Hamadaea flava: one gene and its partner. Each later gene encodes a partner of the first gene's protein in a complex. Links are inferred from orthologs where the notes say so. Each region holds a gene or a part of one and is shown in the gene's direction. Other genes may lie near its edges. The genes, in order: dnaG and dnaB.

What was found.
Region 2: the proteins of dnaG (region 1) and dnaB are in contact, whole or in part, in a crystal structure (PDB 2R6A), measured with the Geobacillus stearothermophilus proteins. The link is inferred for Hamadaea flava from one-to-one orthologs. Residues at the interface, in WP_049624496.1 of Geobacillus stearothermophilus: Lys456, Leu457, Leu458, Pro459, Ala460, Asn463, Ala464, Leu467, Leu535, Leu536, Ile537, Ala538, Gln544, Glu545, Asp548, Tyr549, His552; in WP_033016901.1 of Geobacillus stearothermophilus: Ser13, Glu15, Ala16, Gln18, Glu91, Leu92, Asp94, Ala95, Val96, Pro97, Thr98, Ala99, Ala100, Asn101, Tyr104, Tyr105, Ile108.

Annotation. Positions count from the first base shown.
Region 1 is NZ_JAMZDZ010000001.1:6,442,448-6,445,648, forward strand. What follows is about bases 1-2,889. They hold dnaG (DNA primase), read left to right. Parts: upstream 1-465; coding sequence 466-2,313; downstream 2,314-2,889. Other genes in these bases: HDA40_RS30140 (deoxyguanosinetriphosphate triphosphohydrolase), read left to right, coding at 1-288; HDA40_RS30150 (hypothetical protein), read left to right, coding at 2,313-2,741; HDA40_RS30155 (S1 family peptidase), read right to left, coding at 2,806-2,889. In the rest of the region: more of HDA40_RS30155, read right to left, coding at 2,890-3,201. UniProt on the Escherichia coli protein: RNA polymerase that catalyzes the synthesis of short RNA molecules used as primers for DNA polymerase during DNA replication.
Region 2 is NZ_JAMZDZ010000001.1:4,780,901-4,784,170, reverse strand. What follows is about bases 135-3,092. They hold dnaB (replicative DNA helicase), read left to right. Parts: upstream 135-890; coding sequence 891-2,294; downstream 2,295-3,092. Other genes in these bases: HDA40_RS22640 (glycosyltransferase 87 family protein), read right to left, coding at 2,239-3,092; HDA40_RS22650 (vWA domain-containing protein), read right to left, coding at 135-394. Also shown: more of HDA40_RS22650, read right to left, coding at 1-134; more of HDA40_RS22640, read right to left, coding at 3,093-3,270. UniProt on the Escherichia coli protein: The main replicative DNA helicase, it participates in initiation and elongation during chromosome replication. Travels ahead of the DNA replisome, separating dsDNA into templates for DNA synthesis.

The DNA of each region.
Region 1 (3,201 bases):
GTGCCCCGCTCGGCCCGGATCCGGTGTGCCCTGCTGAAGGGCATAGCGCTGCGTTACGTGATGCGGCGGCGCGGCATGGAACCCTGGTACGCCCGCCAGCGCGAGATCCTCGCCGACCTCGTGCGGGTGCTGAGCGAACGCGCGCCGACCGAGCTGGACCCGGTCTTCGCTCCACTCTGGAAGGACGCGCCCGACGACGCGGCCCGGCTGCGCGTGATCGTCGACCAGGTGGCCTCGCTCACCGACCCGGCCGCCGTCGCCTGGCACGCCCGCCTCCTCGCCCCCTAACCCTCCCACCCTCACCCCCCCTGCTTTCGGCGCGATCATGAACTAATGGTCGTGATCAGCCGGTGTGTCGTGTCCTGGGGACCCTGATCGACTCCGCGCCGGCATGATCGATTCGAGCCCGGACCGGCGGTCTCGGGCGTGGTGAACGTCGTCGGTGGCTCGCCCTAGGATGTGGGTATGGCCGGACGGATCCGCGACGAGGACATCGCGCTAGTGCGTGAGCGCACCTCCGTCGTCGACGTGATCTCCGAGCACGTGACGTTGAAGGGCTCGGGTGGGCGCAACCTGAAGGGGTTGTGCCCGTTCCATGACGAGAAGACCCCTTCGTTCACCGTGGCCGGCGACCGTAATGTCTACTTCTGCCACGGTTGTGGCAAGGGCGGCGACGCGATCAACTTCGTCATGGAGATCGACCACCTGCGGTTCACCGAGGCGGTCGAGAAGCTGGCCGCCCGCGCCGGCATCCAGCTGCGCTACATCGAGGGCGGCTCGGCGCCGGTCCGCCAGCAGCACGGCCAGCGGCAGCGGCTGATCGCCGCGCACGCCGCGGCGGCGAAGTTCTACGCGGAGCAGCTGATGACCCCGGGCGCCCGCATCGCCCGGGAGTTCCTCGCTCAGCGGGGCTTCGACCGGGGCGCCGCCGAGACCTACGGCTGCGGCTTCGCCCCCGATTCGTGGGACGCGCTGACCAAGCACTTGCGGCAACTCGGCTTCACCGCCGAGGAGCTGACCGTCGGCGGGCTGGCCAAGCCGGCCCGGTCGGGCAGCCTCATCGACCGGTTCCGCCGCCGGTTGATCTGGCCCATCCGGGAGACCGGCGGCGACGTCATCGGGTTCGGCGCGCGGAAGCTGTTCGACGACGACGACGGCCCCAAATACCTGAACACCCCGGAGACCCCGCTCTACAAGAAGTCGACCGTGCTCTACGGCATCGACCTCGCCAAGCGGGAGATCGGCAAGCGCGGCCAGGCGGTCGTGGTCGAGGGCTACACCGATGTGATGGCCTGCCACCTGGCCGGAGTGCCGACGGCGGTGGCGACCTGCGGGACGGCCTTCGGCTCCGAGCACATCTCGGTGCTGCGCCGGATGCTCATGGACACCGACACGTTCAAGGGCGAGATCATCTTCACCTTCGACGGCGACGCCGCCGGGCAGAAGGCCGCGCTCCGCGCGTTCGCCGACGACCAGCGGTTCGTCGGGCAGACCTTCATCGCGGTCGGGCCGGACGGGATGGACCCCTGCGAGCTGCGGCTGGATCGCGGCGACACGGCCGTCCGCGACCTGGTGGCCAGCCGGGAGCGCCTGGTCTCGTTCGTTCTGCGTACGACGATCGCGGGGTTCGACCTCGACTCCGCCGAAGGCCGGGTGGGTGCGCTCCGGGCGACCGCCCCGCTGGTGGCGCAGATCAAGGACCGGTCGCTGCGCCCGGAATACGGCCGCATCCTCGCGGGCAAGCTCGGCATGGAGGTCGAGGTCGTCCAGCGCGCGGTGAACGCGTCCGTCAAGGGCCAGCCGGTCGACGCCCGCCCGCCCCGGCCGCGTACCAGTCCGGACGATCCGCAGATCCTGGTCGAGCGGGAGGCGCTCAAGCTCGCCATCCAGGTTCCGGCGCTGGCCGGGCCGGTCTTCGACAACGCCGAGGCCGACTGCTACTCCGACCCGCAGCACGTGCAGATCCGGCTGGCCATCGCGGCCGCCGGCGGCGCGGTGCGCGGGGTGTCCGGGCCGAACTGGATCGCCGCGATCACCGACGGCTGCGGTGACCTGATGGCGCAGTCGCTGGTGAACCAGCTCGCCGTGGAGGAGCTGCGCTATGACGGCGACGCCGATCCGCACTACGTGACGGTGACCCTCGCCCGGCTCCAGCTCGCGGCGGTCGACCGGCGGGTGCACAACGTCAAGTCCAAGCTCCAGCGGATCAATCCGGTCACGCAGAAGGACGAGTACTTCGGGCTGTTCAGCGACCTCGTGTCGCTGGAGACCACCGCTCGCGCCCTGCGCGACCAAGCATCGAGTGGGTTGTGATGGCGTTCTGGTCGCGGCGGATGCTGCCGAAGGCGTACCGGGAGTTGTTCTCCTCAGGCGAGCGGACCCTGGCCTGGGCCGCGCGGCCCGAGGGCGGTCTGGTCGTGGCCACCAACCTCGGGCTGTGGGTCGATCGGGCCCGCATCGGGTGGCACGAGATCACCAAGGCGGTGTGGGACGGCTCGACCCTGGTCGTCACGGTCAGCGAAGTCGTCGACGACACCGCGGATCCCGTGGTCGTCGCGGACTCCGCGCACCTGAAGCTGGTGCTGATCGACCCTGGTCATCTACCTCACCAGGTACGCCTCCGGGTGACCGGCTCGATCGTCAGCTCCGAGGAGCAGCCGGACGGCTCTCGCCTGGTCGGCCGGCGGATGCCGGGCGTCGACGGGGTCGCCTGGACGCGCTGGCTGTCCGCTCGCCCCTGAAGGTCTTGGCCGAAGGTGTCCCCCGGAGCAGGGGGAAGGCTCCGGGGGACGTTGGGTGTGAGGCTTAGTAGACGTGGACGCCGTACACGGACAGCGGTTCGGTCACGGGCTGGAAGAACGTCGTCCCACCCGAGGTGCAGTTGCCACTGCCGCCGGAGGTGAGGCCGAGCGCGATGCTGCCCGCGAAGAGCGAACCGCCGCTGTCGCCGCCTTCAGCGCAGACCGTGGTCCGGATGAGGCCGGTGACGGTGCCCTCGGCGTAGTTGACGGTCGCGTTCGTCGCCGTGACGCTGCCGCTGCGTACGCCGGTCGTGCTGCCGCTGCGCCGGACCGCCTGGCCGACGGAGGCGTTGCCCGCCGCCGTGATGTCCTGGCTGCCGCTGTATAGGTACACCGAACCGGGGTGGTTGGTGTAGCTCGTGGCGTAGCGCACGATGCCGTAGTCGTTGCCCGGGAAACT
Region 2 (3,270 bases), 1.7 Mb from region 1 along the record:
GGAGCCGGTCGCTGTACTGCGATCGGTGGGTGGACGGCATCCCCGCCCCGTCGACGTGCAACGCGAACCCGTCGCCCTTCGGCTGTCCATAGTCCATGTCGAACGAGTTGACGAACTCCTCCGGCCGCACCGTCGACCGGTCCGGCCAGCGCCCGTCCTGCAACTGGCGCACCGAGTACGCGTACGAGGCGGTGTCCACGTCGAGCGCGAAGGTCGACTGAGCCTGCTCGTCCACGGACGTCTCGCCGCCGGGGATGGACACCCCGGGCCCCTGACCGCCACCGATCTGCGGCTGGTCCGACGAGCTGCTCTTGTCACCGGCACTGCACCCGGCGAGCGCCAGCAGCACCACCAGGAAGGCCGCTCCGGTCGATCGGGTCATGAGCTTCGTCATGATTTCTCCTGACCTAGAACATTCAGTTGCCGATCCGACCGGCCCAGCACCGGGTGCGCTCCCACCGTTGCCTGACCGAAATCGGACCGTGAACCTTGGTGACCGATTCGAGCCGAGCCCGTGACCGGAGGGCGGGAACCGGCGGGCCGTCTCCGACGTCCACGGCGGACCTGGCCTGCCAAGATCGACACGCCGAACGAAATTTCTTTCGCGCACAGCCTGTGATTTACGTCTGCGCAGCTCAGAGCAACTCTGTGGACAACAGTCCGCGTGTTATCCACAGGCTGTGCACAGGGTTACCCACAGGCAGAGGCAAGTTGTCCACAGGTTGTCCGCAGGTCTGTCCACCGGGGTGTTTGAGAATCCGGGCCAGGCTTCGTAACGTCAAGCCTCCGGCCTCGATATCACCCTGGGAACCGTCCGGCACAGTTGTCGGACCCCGGTGGTATCCCTGGGGTTCGGTGGGGACGATCGAGCGTGCTTGGGGTGGGGTGCGGTGTCCGTCGGCGAGGTGCGCGACCAGGCGCGGTTCCCGGTCTCCGGGCAGCCGTCGGCCGACGGTCCCCCCGCCTACGAACGGACTCCCCCACAAGACGTCGCGGCGGAGCAGAGCGTCATCGGCGGCATGCTCCTCAGCAAGGACGCCATCGCCGACGTCGTCGAGATCCTCCGGTCGAGTGACTTCTACCGGCCGGCCCACGCCACCATCTTCGAAGCCGTCGTCGACCTGTTCGGCCGAGGCGAACCCGCCGACGCCGTCACCGTCGCGGCCGCCCTCGACGGCGCGGGCGAGCTGAGCCGCGTCGGCGGCGCGCCCTACCTGCACACCCTGCTCAACTCGGTGCCCACCGCGGCCAACGCAGCGTACTACGCCCGCATCGTCAGCGAGCGCGCCATCCTCCGGCGGCTGGTGGAGGCGGGCACCAAGATCGTGCAGCTGGGCTACGGCACCAACGGCGGCGGCGGGCGCGACGTCGACGACATCGTCGACCTGGCCCAGCAGGCCATCTACGACGTCACCGAACGGCGCGTCAGCGAAGACTTCTCCATCCTCGGCGACCTGCTGCAACCCACGCTCGACGAGATCGAGGCGGTCGGCGCCCAGGGCGGCGTCATGTCGGGTGTGCCGACCGGCTTCTCCGACCTGGACCGGCTGCTCAACGGACTCCACGCCGGCCAGTTGATCATCGTGGCCGGAAGGCCCGGTTTGGGCAAATCGACTGCGGGAATGGACTTCGCTCGCAACGCCGCCATCCGGCACAACATGGCCAGCGCCATCTTCTCGCTGGAAATGTCCAAGGTCGAGATCGTCACCCGTCTGCTCAGCGCCGAGGCTCGCGTACCGATGCACGTCCTGCGGTCCGGGCAGTTGTCCGACGACGACTGGACGAAGCTGGCCAGACGCATGGGTGAGATCAGCGAAGCGCCGATCTTCGTCGACGACACGCCCAACATGAACCTCATGGAGATCCGGGCGAAGGCGCGGCGGCTCAAGCAGCGGAACGATCTGAAGTTGATCGTGGTCGACTACCTCCAGCTGATGACGTCACCGAAGCGGGTGGAGAGCCGTCAGCAGGAGGTCGCCGACCTTTCGCGAGGCTTGAAGCTGCTGGCCAAGGAGGTCGAGTGCCCGGTGATCGCGGTCAGTCAGCTGAACCGTGGTCCCGAGCAGCGGACCGACAAGCGCCCGCAGTTGTCCGACCTGCGTGAGTCCGGCTCGATCGAGCAGGACGCCGACGTCGTCATCTTGTTGCATCGCGACGACTATTACGACAAGGAATCGCCGCGCGCGGGTGAGGCTGACTTCATCGTGGCCAAGCACCGTAATGGTCCGACCGACACGGTCACGGTCGCGGCGCAGCTGCATATGTCGCGTTTCGTCGATATGGCGGTGAGCTGAGCACCGGCGCCCAGGCCGCTAGGGCGACCGGATAGAGCAGGTAGCCGAAGCGGGTCGCGGGAAGTAGCAGGATCGCCAGTAGGAGTCCGGTCGCGCTGATGAGCGCTGCTCTCGGGACGCTGACCGGGGGCTGCCGGATCAGTGAGATCGCGATCACGGTGGCCACGCCGAGGAGCAGTCCGACGGCGATCTGGCGCCCGTCCGGCAGGTACGCCGTCAGCAGGTGACCGGGTAGCGGGGAGGCTGCCGGGCTGCGTACCAGGCCGTGGCCGAGCGGGAATCGGATGACGTTCTCCACGACGGCGCGGCCGTTGATGAGCACGGTCGGCACCAGGACCAGCACCGGTATGCCGGCGGCGCCGAGTGCGTACCGGGCGAGGGATCGGCGATGGCGGACCAGGGCGACGAGGCCGAGCACGATGGCGACCGGCCAGGCGGTGAGTTTGAGGGCGCCTGCGCAGCCGATCGCCAGTCCGGCGGCGGTCCAGCGGTTGCGGGAAGCCAGCGCGCAGGCGAGCAGTGACAGGGCGAGGACGGGGACGTCGTCTCCGCCGGTGACCAGGGTGAGGGTGGCGAGCGGAAGGATCGTGACCGCTTGCAGCGCTCGCAGGGGGGCCTCGGATCCGAAGCGGGTGATGCCCGCCCGGTCGAGCAGCAGCCAGGCGGCTACCACGGCCGCGCTGCTGAGCAGGGCCATGACGATCCGGGCGTCGGTCCACCAGGCGATGCCGCCGAGGGCGCGGGGCAGTCCGGCGATCGCCATGCCGGGCTGGTAGGGCAGGTAGTCGAGCAGCCGCAGCGGGCTGGGGACGGCGGCGATCGCGTCGCGGTCGAGATAGGGCGTTCCAGTGTGGAGCATCCGGGCTCCGGCCGCCTCGATGACCAGGACTTCTTCCTGGGCTCGGTCCAGCCGTCCGGCGGCCCGCTCGCGGGCTTGGAGGATCAGCGGGAGCAGGGCGGTCGCGGCCCAGGCCGC